One region of the Bacillus sp. D48C genome, then DNA from elsewhere that is predicted to be linked to it. Evidence: riboswitches for the same ligand, from Rfam matches in the RefSeq annotation. Region 1 holds a riboswitch; each other region holds the start of a gene.
What was found. Region 1 has a riboswitch for cyclic di-GMP ahead of ACLBXA_RS00655 (WxL domain-containing protein). Riboswitches for the same ligand answer to the same signal wherever they lie in the genome.

Region 1 (5,058 bases):
GGAAATATAGTAGAAGTATTTTTTATTTTGTTTGCACCAATCTTTGTGAATAAAAGATATTTCTGGTTAGTTCCAGCGATACTTGTCGGGAAGTACGCTTTTACAGGAATCATTATTCAATCTTCTCTCGTTTTAATCCCAATGGCATTATATAGTGTATTTACTATTATATGTTGGATTATATTTTTGAGGGTTCAGTCTTACGTTCGTACGCTTGAGATGATGGACAAAGAAATAAAACAAACAGAAAAACTAGCAGCTGTTGGAAAGATGGCAACGGTTATTGGTTATAAGATTAGAAGACCTTTAGCAAACTTAAAAAAACTTGTGAATAAACAAGCAGACAAGCATCCAGAGGATAAAATTTATAGTGATATTATGAAACAAGAAGTAGATCGGATTCATATAATTGCTACAGAACTTAGTGGATTTGAGAAATCTAAATCACTAGAATCAGAAACTCATAACATACAAGAAATTATCTCTTATGTTATTCGAGTTATGGAAAAGCCTGCTTTAAAACAAGGAGTCCACATACAAGGTATTTACAGTAAAGACTTACCATCAATTACATGTGATGAAAAACGATTAAAACAGGTCTTTTTTAATTTAATTAAAAATGCAATTGAAGCAATGTCAGTTGGCGGAACAATTACGATTAAAGTTACTGTAAAAGAAGGAATCATCGTTCAAGTGAAAGATGAGGGATGCGGCATTCCGAAAGATAAAATTCCAAAGTTAAACGAAGCCTTTTATACAACGAAAGAAACAGGAACTGGTCTAGGTTTAGTAGTTACAGAAAAAATTATTAAAGATCACAACGGTAAAATGAGTTTTGAAAGTGAAGTTGGGGTTGGAACGACGGTTGAGGTTATGTTACCACTGCATTAACTACAAAAAACATCACTTATTTGGAAGTGATGTTTTTTTATTTTATCCCGCTATTTGCCGGGCAGCCCGATTGGTGAGGGCTGATTAAAGTTTCACTTTATCTATAAAGAATGTATGATGTGTTTTTAATATCAAAATGTTTTTTGAAAGTTTTCATTATGGATTTTCCGGGGGGAATTTAGACTATAAAAATTAATTATTTTTTTCTAAAAAAACTATTTTCTTTTTTGGGTTTTAATGGTATATTCAAAACACGATAAATAAATTCCTATATTTGGCACACTATTCGAAAGGATAGGTCGCAAAGCTAAGAGTCTAAAGTAATGAAAATTACTATGATAGTCTGGTTGCAGTTTGGATTTTCACACATAGTTGTATGTATGAAAATCGAAGAGGCAACTGGACTTTTTGTTTTCTTAAAAAAAAATAAATGGGCACACTGTTCGAAAGAATAGGTCGCAAAGCTAAGAGTCTAAGGTAATGAAAATTACTATGATAGTCTGGTTGCAGTTTGGATTTTCACACATAGTTGTGTGTATGAAAATCGAAGAGGCAACTGGACTTTTTGTTGTCTCAAAAAAAATAAATAGGCACACTGTTCGAAAGGATAGGTCGCAAAGCTAAGAGTCTAAGGTAATGAAAATTACTATGATAGTCTGGTTGCAGTTTGGATTTTCACACATGTTGTGATATATGAAAATCGAAAAGGCAACCAGGCTTTTTATTTTTTCAGAATACACATTATGATTGTAAATTTAGTCGATTAATACATTTAATGTTCGGAATATTCTGTGCATAAAAAGCGAGGGAGGGAAGTACATTGCAAAATCAAATAGGGAAATTTGGGCGTATACTTCTCGCTGGAGGAATATTATTTACACAAGTTGGTGTGCTAGACTACTCTGCAACGAAAGTTTATGCGGTTACAAATGACGAGCAAGGACGTTTTATCGTTCATATGGATAAACAAGAAATAAAAGTTGATGAAAATGTAGTATTAAAGATTACAAATACAAATAAACAAGATGCTAATATCGAGCTGAAATTATCTAATGAGCAGCTCTTTAATGAAGAAGAAACGAAAAAAATGAATGAAAATAATAAAGCGATTCAAAACATTTCAGTAACAGAAGATCACATTGTAAAAATTGAAAAGAATGAACAAAGTAATTTTATCGGTGACGTATATGTAGTCATTCAAATGAAAAAAGCTGGAGAGTACAAATTTGAACCGATAGTGAAGTTTGAAGGGAATGAAAAGAAAATTGAATCTCCTTCTCTACATGTTGTAGAGAAAAAAGAGGCTTTAAATGTAGCTATTTCTGATGAAAATCCAAAGGCTTCAGAGGAAGTTGTGAAAAAAGAAAAAAATGAAAAAGTAAAAGTATCGGAAGAAAATAAAAAACAAGAAATAAAGCCTACTAATGCTGAAGTTCCAAAAGAAACGAATACTTTAGAGAAAGAAAAGGTTAATGAAGAACTCGTATCAAAGGAAAATGAATTAAAAGAGAGCAATAAGGTAAACGAAAATAATCAGGAATTACCTGCTATTCAAGCTGAGAAGGTATTAAAGAGCCAATCTCTACTAGCTGCTAGTCCTGTTACAAGTATTCTTAGATATCCAAATGTAAAGGTAATAAATAATAGAACAGGTGAAGGGCCTTCTATCCCGGGTAAATATGCTTTTAGATTTGTTTGGAGCCCACAAGTAACATATGAGGTAAAGGGTAGTAGCAATGACAGAACTGGTCAAAGTCAATATACATTTAGAAATTCAAATAGAGAACAGTACGTATTAGTAAAAAAAGCTGGTGAATATCAAGGGAAATGGATTGATGTCCGTATTAATATTCACTCTATGACAGCTTCATCTGTAGATGTTAAAACACCAATAACTAAAGGTGATGCAAAAAACTTTTTACAATTATATGGGAACGGAAGGTCAGGACAAACTTATAATGCTTCCTTTGAATTTTATGAACACGGAACAAGTAAAAAAGTACCATTAACGGCAATGTGGAATTTCAAAAGGATAAATAGTTATAAAAATGTAACGTTACGTAATGATGGTAGTCATTTAACGAATTTATACGTGTATGATACGAGTTCAATTAGGTATCAAGACAAAGGGAATAATAAAATAGAGTTTTCTGGAACAGCAGGCCCAGTAGCTACTCCAGAAGCAGATATGACAATTACATTTGATAATTTAACAGAATTACCGCTAGAAGTTAGATTAAATGCTTCAGGTGTTAATGTATCATACGACCAATTAGCGATTGCACAAATTGAAATTCCAGCTCCAAGTGTAATAGGAGATATCGTGGAAGATAATTCCCGTCAACTTTCTTATAAGGTATATCAAAATATGCCTGCTCAATCGAAAGATATTCACTATGCGAAATCTTTTGTATTAGAAAGTGAAGTGAATAAGGATTTTACTGTGAATGATGTTTCCATTCAAGATGTGGAAAGTGGAGATGATGTAAGTAGCTTCTTTGATATTAGCAGGAAAAACAATAAGGTCACTGCGGTTGCGAAAGCAAATGCGCTAAAAACAGAAGAATTCAACGGGAAAATTTACGAGATGACAATTACAGGTTCTCCTGTAAAAGGTGCTGATGTAATGAAATATTATAAAGATGGTTATCTTGAAATACCGGTGTCAGCTAAAAACTATTTAGATGACGATAAGAATGGGCAAGATAGTAATCGAGATGGAATCGCAAAAATAAGGTATAAAGGTATTCCGACTGGGAAACCAGTCCCACAAAAAGTAGTGCAAGGAACAGATTTAACAAAAATGGATATTTCTAAATTTGTGACAGATTTATCTGTAGATACGAATTTGGATGTAGATAAACCAATATCAGTAATGAAGTTAATCAATATTCCGGATACAAAAACAATAGGGAATCATACTGTAACGGTTGTAATTGAAACGAAGCAAGGTGTACAAGCGGAGATTCAAGTACCGGTTACTGTCGTTGATGGGACTTTAAAGTTAGTAGACGTACCAAAAGAAATTACCTTTGGAGATGTAACAATTCCATCGAAAACAACGACATACACACCGAAGGCGATTTCAAATTCTTTAAAGGTAACCGATAATCGTGTTAAAAAGCAAAAATGGAGTGTATATGTAAAGGAAATTACACCATTAACTTCAGCGCAAAATGACACATTGACGGGAGCATTGATTTACAAACGAAATGGAAAGGATACACCTTTAAGTAATTCTAGTATAGAAGCATTCTCGTATACTTCTAAAAACGACGAGGAGGTTTCATTAAATTGGAAGGAAAACGAGGGAATTCATTTACAAGTAAAACCAGGGCCGAATGTCAAAGCAAATACAAAATATGCTGGACAGCTAGAATGGACATTAACCGATGCTCCTCTCTAAAAATATATGAAATATATAAATTTTAGAAAGGAGAGAGTAATGAAAAAAATAGTTGGTATTATCGTTTCCACAGTTATATGTGTGCCGTTTCTTATGGCAAATGTAGTAACGGCTACAAGTACGAATTCAAAAGCGGGTATTACATTTTCGAATAGCTATACACCAAATACATCAACTGATCCGACAAAGATAAATACAAAAAAAGAGACAGTTGATAAAAATAAAAATGGAGATAAATATTTACCGAAAACAGGAGGCCAGACACGGGACTTCAAACAATATATAGGATTGTTTTCGATTGTTTTATCTCTATATGTATTCAAAAGAATTAGGGGAAAGCAAGTGTATTCAAAATAAAAAATAGATGAAAACAGAGAAAAGGGGAAGGTACATATGAAACTAGCAAAATTAGCATTAATCGGTGCAGTATCATTAACATCAGTTGCAGCAGTAGGAACTTCAGCATTTGCGGAAGAGAAAGCAAATATGAAATCAAAAACCGATGTAACGTTTATTGAAGATACAAGCACAACAGATCCAAACAATCCAGAAAATCCAAATGAAAAAGTTACACCAGAGAACCCTGATGACCATGAAAAAGGAACAAAAGGTCCATTAAGTATTAACTACGTTTCTAACTTACACTTCGGCGAGCAAGTTATCTCTGGTAATGATCAAACGTACTTTGCAAAATTGGATAAAGTGAAACAAGGGAGCAAAACAGTTGAAGTACCTAACTTCGTATCTGTAACAGATAACCG
Region 2 (5,058 bases), on a different contig from region 1:
TAAATGTTGCAATTAAGCCTGGAATCATAAAGCTATGATTTAATACGTATTTACCGATACCTGTTGTACCAGTACGGTCAAAGTTAATGGCAGCAACGATTGTCCCGTAGTTTGGAATGAAGAAATATCCGTTTACTGCAGGGAACATCGCAATCAGTAGTGCTGGTGGAATACCAAGGGATAGTCCAAGTGGCATTAAGGCACGTACTGTTGCTGCTTGGCTGTACAGTAAAATAGATAGAATGAATAGTGCGATGGCAAATAGCCAAGGTGCACTTGTTACTAAATGCTGAATAGATCCTTGAATCATATTTAAGTTTCCATTAAAGAAAGTATCTCCCATCCAAGCGATACCGAAAATAGCAACAACTGCTGTTGCTCCTGCTTTAAAGACGTTACCAGACACAATGCTTTCTACATTTGGTTTACAGAAAATAATAATAAGAGCCGCGATAGTTAACATAACCATCTCAATTGTGTTCGGCATGGAAAGACGGGCTAACTTCCCATCAACTATCCATCCTGGACGAAGTGCTTCAAATGAACCAAGAAGTACAACAAGGAAGGTTCCTACAAGGAAAAGGATAACTGATAATTTGGCGCCCTTTACACCTACAAATTCTTTTTTCTCTTCAAGCTTAGGAATCATTCCTTCTTTTAATCGTTTTAAGTATTCAGGGTCTTCATTTAATTCTTTTCCCATCTTACTAGCAACGAATGCTGCTAACATACAAGCAATGAAAGTAGAAGGAATACTCACTTTTAAAATATCTAATAAAGTGATTTTATAGTCAGCTAACATTGCTAAAAGAGCAACTGTGGCAGCTGAAATTGGGCTAGCTGTAATTGCTTGTTGAGAAGCGATTACGGCAATCGACATTGGGCGTTCCGGTCTAACCCCTGATTCACGAGAGACTTCTGCAATAACAGGAAGTACAGAATAGGCAACGTGACCAGTACCTGCACATAGTGTGAATAAATAAGTAACAATTGGAGCAAAAAAAGTAATACGCTTTGGATTTTTTCGTAATGCTTTTTCAGCTAGGTGAACAAGATAGTCCATTCCTCCAGCAGCTTGCAAAGCACCAGCGGCTGTAATTACTGCCAAAATCATAAGCATTACATCGATAGGAGGCGCGGTTGGTTGTAAGTGGAAGACAAAAACGAGTATTGCCATACCAACTCCACCCATTACTCCTAAACCAACTCCGCCTAGGCGTGCACCAATAAAAATACAGAGTAACAAGGTAAGAAATTGTAGCCAAAACATGATAAACTACCTCCGAAATTCATTAGTTAAGATATATTCGAATAGTTTAATTTGAATGAAAATTAAATAAATACCCGAAGAAATCCTTGTTATTTATACATTTTTTATTATATAACACAAAAAAAGTAACATTCACGTACTTTTTGAAATTATTTCGAAAAAGCAATTCGTTAAAAATTTGTATTTATATCTCTAAATAAGTAGACATTTTGATTTATATGTTGTAACCTTTGATAGAGAATATATGATTCTCATAGAACTCCCATATCGTTCAACTCGTTCAGCGAGAAAGGCAAACTGATGGAAACATGAGGACGCAAAACTACAGGAGCTAAGGTCGAAAGGCTATGCTAGCCAGTTACCGGACGGATAGGGTTGGTCTTGGCCAATGCTTTTACATTGGCTTTTTTTTATTCTCGAACATATTGAGAAACATCTTTAAACAAAATATTCATATATTTTGTTTTTTTGTTTAGAATCATTAAGGAAGGTGGATATTAATGAAAAAATATTGGCATAAGTTATCGTTCCTTCAAAAGAACGTCTTATTAACCGTATTAGTTATTTTGACACTTGTTGGAAGTATGGGTGCGTTAAGTTTCAACATGTTTCAAAATAGTATGATGTCTTTATTTGAAAGACAGTCTATTGAAACAGGAGAAATAGTGTTGAAAAAATTGGATGTAGAATTAGTTAGAGACATGGCGAAAGATCCTACAGCCGAAAAAGTGAAAAAAGAAAAGTTAACAGAGAAATTAGATGAAGTGTCAAAAGAATTGAAAAGTGTTGGACAAACGTATGTTACAGGAGCAAAGCCGAATGAAAAGCGGGAATTACAACTCGTTGGTTTGACTACAGAGTTAACAAATGCATTCCCTATAAAGCCGGGAGATTATTATGAACAACCCGCTCATTGGATGAAGGCGTACGATAAGGTCATTGATACGAAAAAGGCCCAAATGACAGAAGTATATGAAGATGAAATAGGTTCGTGGGTGACAATATTAGAACCAATTACAGATGGAGAAAACAATATTGTTGCAATTATTGCGGCTGACTTAGATGCTTCCATTGTTCCTATTACAAAAGAGAAGTTTATGATACAGGGCTTACTCTTTATCATTATTTCATTAGCAATTGCGACTATTACTCAATTCTTTATCGTGCGTCACTCGCTAGCTCCATTAAAAGATTTACGAGAAGGATTACGTAAAATTGGTGAAGGTGATTTAAGTATTAAATTAAAAGAAAGACCAGATGATATTGGAATTATTAATGTTTATTTCAATAACACGATTGAAAAATTTAAAGGGATTATAGATAAAGTAAGGCAAACTGCTGAGCAAGTTTCTTCTTCTTCACAAGAATTGTCGGCGAGTACAGAGGAAAACAGTATGGCAGTTCAAGAGATTGCAAGTTCTATTGAAGGTTTAAGAGTAGGGGCACAGTCTCAAAAAACTTCAGTACAACAATGTTTAGGAATTGTACATGGAATGGAAGATAAGGTAGAAGAGATAACTGGGGCTGCAAAACAAGTTGCGGTTGCTTCTGAAGGTATGGAGCAACATTCAATTGAAGGTAATGAAGTGATTGGACAAATTATTAATCAAATGAGTTTAATCCAAAATGCAGTACAGGATTTATCTTCCATCATTTATTCGTTAGAAACAAGGTCAAAAGAAATTAGTGATATCGTAACTGTAATTACAGGTATTTCAAATCAAACAAATTTATTAGCTTTAAATGCTTCTATTGAGGCTTCACGTGCTGGAGCAGCTGGAAGAGGGTTTGCAGTTGTTGCTGATGAAGTACGAAAATTAGCAGAACAAACTGAAGCGTCTGCAAAAGATATAGCGAAATTAATTGGTGAAACACAAGCTGAGACAGAAGATGCTGTAGTTTCAATGCAAAAAGGTTCAAAAGAAGTAGAAACTGGAATTTCACTTGTTCAAAGTAGTGGAGATTTCTTTGAAAAAATTTCAAAATCAGCGCAATCTGTTACAGATCAAGTAAAAGCTGTCTCTGGTAATTCGAGTGACATTTTACAAAATAGCCAGAATATTGTTCAAGTCGTAAATGAATTATCACATATTGCAAATACTTATGCCAACAGCAGTAGTAATGTTGAAGAAAGCATGAAAGAGCAAGAAATATCAGTACAAGATATTGCAGAATTAGCGACTTCTTTAAGTTGGCTTTCTCAGGAATTACAAGAGCTAATTGGTGAGTTTAAAAGTGAATAAGAAGAAAGATCAATTCTAATCGAAGGGGGATCCCCCTTTGATTATGAATTGAACTAATTTGCCCGTTAATAAGGGATGAAAAAGGTGTGAATTTTCACACCTTTATTATATTTGAGAGAGGAATTTACATAAATATGAAATTAGCAATTTCTTATAATGAGATGGTAAAAGAATTTTTAGGAAAAGTAGAAGGAAGTATTAAAATACCTAAAGATGTTCAAGGAACAGAATTTGGGGTAAAAAGAAAAACTGAACTATTTCCAAATTTGACTCACATTGTAGATTTAATAGGAGCGACTGCAACGTGGTTATATCATATTTCTAAAGAAAAACATATTGTCGTGCTTTATCATGTAAGAGGAAGTTTATTTCCGATTACTATTGAAATTTCTAATTTTCTCTCCTATGAAAGTTTGAATTTACAGATTGAAGAGCAACTGGAACAAATTAAAGAAATGAATGAGGAAGAAATAGAAGAGTTTCAAAACGGTAATACATTATATGAAATGTCACCTATTATTATTGGTGAAACATATTATGAGCTACAAGACACGAATACATTACAATTTGTATTCAGTAAAAATATGCAAAGCGTAGAAATAATATTTAATAGTGTTAATTGGAAAGAGACAACGATTACTCGTTATGCACAACAAATAAAAGGTGTTTTAATCAATACATTACAAAATAATAATAATTATATAAATGATTTTAATGTTATTACAGAGGCCGAGATGGCACTTTATAGTCAAGTGAATGATACGACAGCAGTATATCCTGAGAAAAGTATCGTCGATATGTTCTATAATACTGTTACTCAATTTCCAAATCGTATAGCTTTATCTTCAAGGGAAGGTACTTTAACTTATGAGGAGCTAAATAAAAAAAGTAATCAAATAGCTCATATGTTAATTAAAAACGGCGTCCAATTAGGAGACTATGTTGGAATATTTATGAAACGTAGCATAGACACAGTAGTAAGTATGGTAGCTATATTAAAAGCTGGTGCAGCGTATGTTCCGATTGATCCAGATTATCCGGAAAGTAGAATACAGTACATTATTCAAGATAGCCAAGCGAAAGTTATATTGATGAAAGAGACGCCTATAACATGTGATGGGGTTCAAACAGTTTCAATGTATGATAGTGAAACTTGTGAAGATATAGATGTAAAGTTGTCTATTCATTGTGATGATGTAGCTTATATGATTTATACATCTGGTTCAACAGGGAATCCAAAGGGAACGATGTTAGCACATAGAGGCGTTGTTAATCTGTACATTTGGATGCAAAAGCAATATGAATTGACAGAAGAGGATGTATTTGCCCAATTTCCTTCCTTTAGTTTCGATGCTTCTGTATGGGAGTCATTTGCTTCTTTATTCTGTGGAGGAAACTTGTATGTATTATTAGAGGAAGAGCGATTGTCTGTAGAAGCATTTGCACATGCAATCTATAAAGTGAAAGCAACTTCGATCTTGGCATTAGCAACAATTTTTGTTCGACAAGTAGCAACTTATTTAGCAGAAGAAGATATATATAAGC
Region 3 (5,058 bases), on a different contig from region 1:
CGGTCATGCCTTTTTTGATTTCAAATGATACTGGTTTTTCTAGCTTTTTATAACCAGGTAAACTTTCTACCTCTACTAATTCATACTTTCCTACAGGTAAATCTGAAACATTTGCTTTTCCATCTTTATCTGTCGTTACTTTTGTAACTTCATTACCCTTTTCATCTTGGACGATGAATGTTACTCCCGCTAACGGTGCTTTATTATCTTTATCTATCTTTGTTATCTCTACATTTCCCGTATCTACCATTTCATTTTCTATTTTTAATGATAGAACTTCAGTCATGCCTTTTTTGATTTCAAATAATACTGGATCTGTTAGTTTCTTATAGCCTGGTAAACTTTCTTTCTCTACTAATTTGTACTTTCCTACTGATAGATCTGAGATTTTTGCTTTACCATCTTTATCTGTTTTTACTTCCTTTACTACTGTTCCAGCTTCATCTTGCACTTCAAAGACTACGCCTTTTAATGCTTTTTTGTTGTCTTTATCTACTTTTGTAATTTCTACTGAACCTTTATCTAACTGTTCATTTTCTACTTTCAATGATAGGACTGTTGTCATACCTTTTGTAATTTCGAATGATACTGGTTCTGTTAGCTTTTTGTAGCCAGGTAAACTTTTCGTCTCTACTAATTTGTACTTTCCTACTGATAAATCTGAGATTTTTGCTTTACCATCTTTATCTGTTTTTACTTCTGTTACTACTTTTCCTTGCTCATCTTGCACTTCGAAGACTACGCCTTCTAATACTTTTTGACTATCTTTATCTATTTTTGTAATTTCTACTGAGCCTTTGTCTAACTGCTCATTTTCTACTTTTATTGATAAAGCTTTTGTCATACCTTTTGTAATTTCAAATAGTACTGGTTCTGCTAGATTTTTGTAACCTGGTAAGCTTTTCGTCTCTACTAATTTGTACTTTCCTACTGATAGATCTGAAACGTTTGCTTTTCCATCTTTATCTGTTACTACTTTTCTTACTACGCCATCTTTCTCATCTTGGACTTCAAATTCGACACCGGCTAATACTGCCCCGTTTTCTTTGTCCACTTTTGTAATTTCTATATTCCCTTTGTCTACCATTGCATTTTCCACTTGTATTGGGAATATGCCGTCCCCTGTTACATTTACTTCCAACTCTGTTTCTTTTAATTGGTAGCCTTCAGGTGCTTTTGTTTCTTTTAAAATATATTTTCCTGGTGCTAACGGTTTAGAGATTGCCTTACCATCTTTATCTGTAACAATATGTTCGACTACTACACCGTCTTTTACTATATCAAACTCTGCATTTTCCAATGGTTTTTCACCATTTTCCGAATCAATTTTCTTTACTTCAATTTGACCCTTTTGCATAGTATTTTTAATTTCAATTGTTTTTGTTTCTCCAGCTTGAAGTGTAACCTCTACTGGGCTTGTTAATTTTTGATATCCTTCTGGTGCTACTGTTTCATAAACTTTATACGTCCCAGGAGCTAAAGTTTGAGGTACTGAAAAACCTTTTTCGTCCGTTTTTAGTTTTGCAACAACTTCATTTGCACTATTTCGAACTTCAAATTCGGCACCTTTTAACCCTTTATTCGGATTCTCAGAATCTGTTTTATGAATCAGTACTGTACCATCTTTTGGAGCTTCAGGCGGCGTAATAGTTACTTCTTTTGATGTTAATGTTTTATCATCAAAATGCAATTCCGCTTTATTAGGAATCTTCTTATCTACGTAAGAAGATAAGTCTGCATTATTTTTTATTTTCGCCTTGATACTGAGATTGATTATCTGGTCTTCATATGACTTATAGTCAAAACTCTCACCAAACGTAAATGTTACTTCACTTCTTTGTTTATCTATATTTAACGTTCCTTTAGAAGTAATATCTTGGCCATTTTGATCATACACTTTTGCCTCTAATACTTCTAAAACATCTTCTAAATCATCACTAATTACCATAGATGTGTATTTAGGAGGATCGTTCGGTATATGTGTACCAACTTGGTATTGAATAACTTGATCCATTTGTGTTAACTGCTCATTCTCTACAAGCTTGCCATTCTCATCAACTATATTTTTTTCAATGCTAGGTGGATTATTGTCACCTGAACCGGATCCTCCTCCACCACTTACAAATACTTGTCCTACTTTTTCTTCAGTTTTAATATTTTTACCTTCTAATTTCACAGTATTTTTATGAGGCTTTGCAGCAGGATTTGTAACCTTTGTTTTATATCTTAAAATATAACCTTTTGAACTGTCTGGAAACTCAATTGTAAATCCAGTCTTCGTTGCATTTATTTTAATGTTAGATAAATCTGCTGGCTTAATATTTGTTGGTGCATAACCATCTTCAAATACAGCCTCTTCTAATACTACGCTGTCTGTAATTAACTCATGCCCAGGTCCTAATGTATCTGTTAATTTAAGATCTTGCATTTCTGTTCCAGTTGCATTTACGTATACAAGCCAATCAGCAATTGAAGGATCTTCTTGATTATAAGAACCCCATTTCAATAAATTTTCCGTATTGGGCTGTGGCTTCGGTCTCTCTGTCGTATTATTTACACTTACTTCTTTATTGACGATTTGACCATCAACGTTAAATTCTAATGGAATTTCTTTAACACCATCATATGCTTCTAGACCAAAGTAGAATTCTACGAATAAAGAGCCTTTAATGTTATTCTTTCCTTCTACGTAATCACCCATAGTACACGTTAATAGACCCTTTTTCATCTCACATGTACCAACTGTTTTTCCTTCAGCATCTTTTAAAGGAAAACTCATATTCATAAGGTCTTTTCGAAACTCTTTTGGCATATCAATTGTGAATTGATCTCCACTTTTTATTTTTTCTTTAGCTGACCACTTCACTTCTACTTTCATACCATCTGAGGCTTGATACGGTTCAGATGTCGTGCCATCAGTACGGGAAATATTAATTTCGTCCACTGGACTTTTCATCACAGCAGCTTGAATAACTGGAGCCCACACATTCAGCACTGAAAATAATACTAGAAAAACTAATGAAACCATTGAAATATGCCTTTTAGTACTTTTCATTTGCATAGTTCCCTCCTATTTTTTTATATTTATATAACAAAAAAAGACCGTCCGGTTGCATCAAAAATGTGCAACCAGACGATCTTAGTAACCAATATGTATTACCGTAGACTCTAAGCTTTGCGGCCTATCCTTTCGAATAGTGTGCTAAAAATATCTTTTATTCTTTTTTTGTTTCATTTTCCTCTTAAACCAAATATTACTATACCGTCTGGACGGTTATAATTCAATACTCTATAAAATTGTTCTATTTTTCTAATAAAAAAAACAATTCACCACTACATTAAATAAGTAATGGTGAATTGTTTTCGTATTATATAGTTCGTATATTCTATTTATATGAATTATCAATAAGAGCTTGAATCACTTTTTCTCTTAACTCGGGGCTTAGTCTGCCAACCCCTAAATATTCCGAATACCATAATCCATCTGCTGCTAATCTAATAATTGTTGCACAAACTGAATCTATCTCATCGTTTTCTATATTCTTTTGCAGTTGCTGAAATGATTGTTGTAATGGCTCAAGTAATTCAGGTTTTAACATGAATGCTGCCATCATACTACTAGACAACTCTTCTGTTCTTCTCTCATTACTTAATCTTTCCTCTACAAAAGAGCGAACCCATCTCCCTTTCCTCTCTGAGTCTTCCGCTACTTTATTGTAAATAGCGCCCTCATAATCCTCTATCCCTCTGACTATCATACCTTCTATTAAAGCTTCTTTATTTGCAAAGTGATACAATAATCCACCTTTACTTACACCCGCCTCTTTTGCCACTGCTTCTAAGGTTAATTTAGCAACCCCTTTACATTGCACAATTTGAGAAGCGGCCGCCAAAATCTTTTGCCGCGTTATGCTGATACTCATTCCTTTTTAAAACCCCATTTCTACTAAATTTATATAAATACGAATCTTATTTTTAATATTGTTGATTACTACTAAGTATTTTCTTTATACAACAAAAGCTTCATTACCTTTGAATTTTTAGTTACTTATTCTATTAAAAATTTCCATATCATTCAATATGATAACATTAAATACACAAAGTCGACTATACATCTATACTTTTGTATTCATTCCTAATATATCCATCAATAAAATTTACCGATGTAGTCCTTCTTATTACTTTATAAGACGGCAGTAATTCTTTCAGCATTAAATAAAAAATGTTATTACTCCCATCGAATCGAGTAATAACATTTTACTTAACAAATTCGCGGCCAACTAGCATCCTTCACATCTTCACTAGTCGGTTTTCTAACTGATCCAATAAAGTGAAACTTTATATCCGCAACATGGACAGGTGTATTTCATTTTGTCACTCCATTATTAACTTGTTTTCCCATATATTCCGACTCACAAAGAATGTAACAGCACAAATCATAGTTATCCCTATGAAAAATGTATTAGAATCTTCATATGTAGTTGGAATGCCTACCGTTACGAAAACAATACTAAAAGCTAAAAATAGATATAATAATAAAGATATAATATAGCTTAGTTTAAATCGTAAAATGATACCTCTAAACAATAGCTCACCAAGTAGACAGCCACCTAAAATAATAGGTACTCCGAAATACAATGTAAGGACTCCCATTTGCGCAGTAGATTGAATTATCTTTCCAATTATGTTCGGCGAAACCAGCTCACTATCGTTTCCCATCCTATCATATAAATCAAGTGCTGTTGCTGAAATAAAGAAACTTAATATAGAAAATGAATACGGTATTAAAAATTTGCTCACTCTCATTCACCTCGCTTTTTTCTTTACATATATTATTCATTATTTCCTATCATTTTTACATAAAAAAATAACCCTCTATGATAAAACATAGAGGGAAGCATTTCTATATAAAAATCTATACCTTATCCTGAAGTGAATCCCGAAAATAGGACAAATATCAAAACACCTAAACCATCTGCTATCTGCTCCCTACATTCTTTAGGGTAGATAGTTTATATGTTTTATTAGAAAGTAGTGCTCTCTTTTTTATAATATTCT

Region 2: linked by a shared signal. The riboswitch ahead of ACLBXA_RS23605 (methyl-accepting chemotaxis protein) and the one ahead of ACLBXA_RS00655 (WxL domain-containing protein) in region 1 are both predicted to bind cyclic di-GMP.
Region 3: linked by a shared signal. The riboswitch ahead of ACLBXA_RS12380 (SpaA isopeptide-forming pilin-related protein) and the one ahead of ACLBXA_RS00655 (WxL domain-containing protein) in region 1 are both predicted to bind cyclic di-GMP.

The regions. Positions count from the first base shown of each region.
Region 1 is NZ_JBKFAQ010000001.1:107,860-112,917, forward strand. It holds gene ACLBXA_RS00650 (ATP-binding protein) at 1-891, shown strand, start outside; cyclic di-GMP riboswitch class I at 1,158-1,246, shown strand; cyclic di-GMP riboswitch class I at 1,315-1,403, shown strand; cyclic di-GMP riboswitch class I at 1,471-1,559, shown strand; gene ACLBXA_RS00655 (WxL domain-containing protein) at 1,712-4,297, shown strand; gene ACLBXA_RS00660 (hypothetical protein) at 4,337-4,654, shown strand; gene ACLBXA_RS00665 (WxL domain-containing protein) at 4,691-5,058, shown strand, end outside.
Region 2 is NZ_JBKFAQ010000012.1:63,209-68,266, forward strand. It holds gene ACLBXA_RS23600 (anaerobic C4-dicarboxylate transporter family protein) at 1-1,270, opposite strand, end outside; cyclic di-GMP riboswitch class I at 1,552-1,636, shown strand; gene ACLBXA_RS23605 (methyl-accepting chemotaxis protein) at 1,771-3,513, shown strand; gene ACLBXA_RS23610 (non-ribosomal peptide synthetase family protein) at 3,648-5,058, shown strand, end outside.
Region 3 is NZ_JBKFAQ010000004.1:113,192-118,249, forward strand. It holds gene ACLBXA_RS12380 (SpaA isopeptide-forming pilin-related protein) at 1-3,061, opposite strand, end outside; cyclic di-GMP riboswitch class I at 3,122-3,214, opposite strand; gene ACLBXA_RS12385 (TetR/AcrR family transcriptional regulator) at 3,387-3,923, opposite strand; gene ACLBXA_RS12390 (hypothetical protein) at 4,375-4,800, opposite strand; gene ACLBXA_RS12395 (DUF975 family protein) at 5,025-5,058, opposite strand, start outside.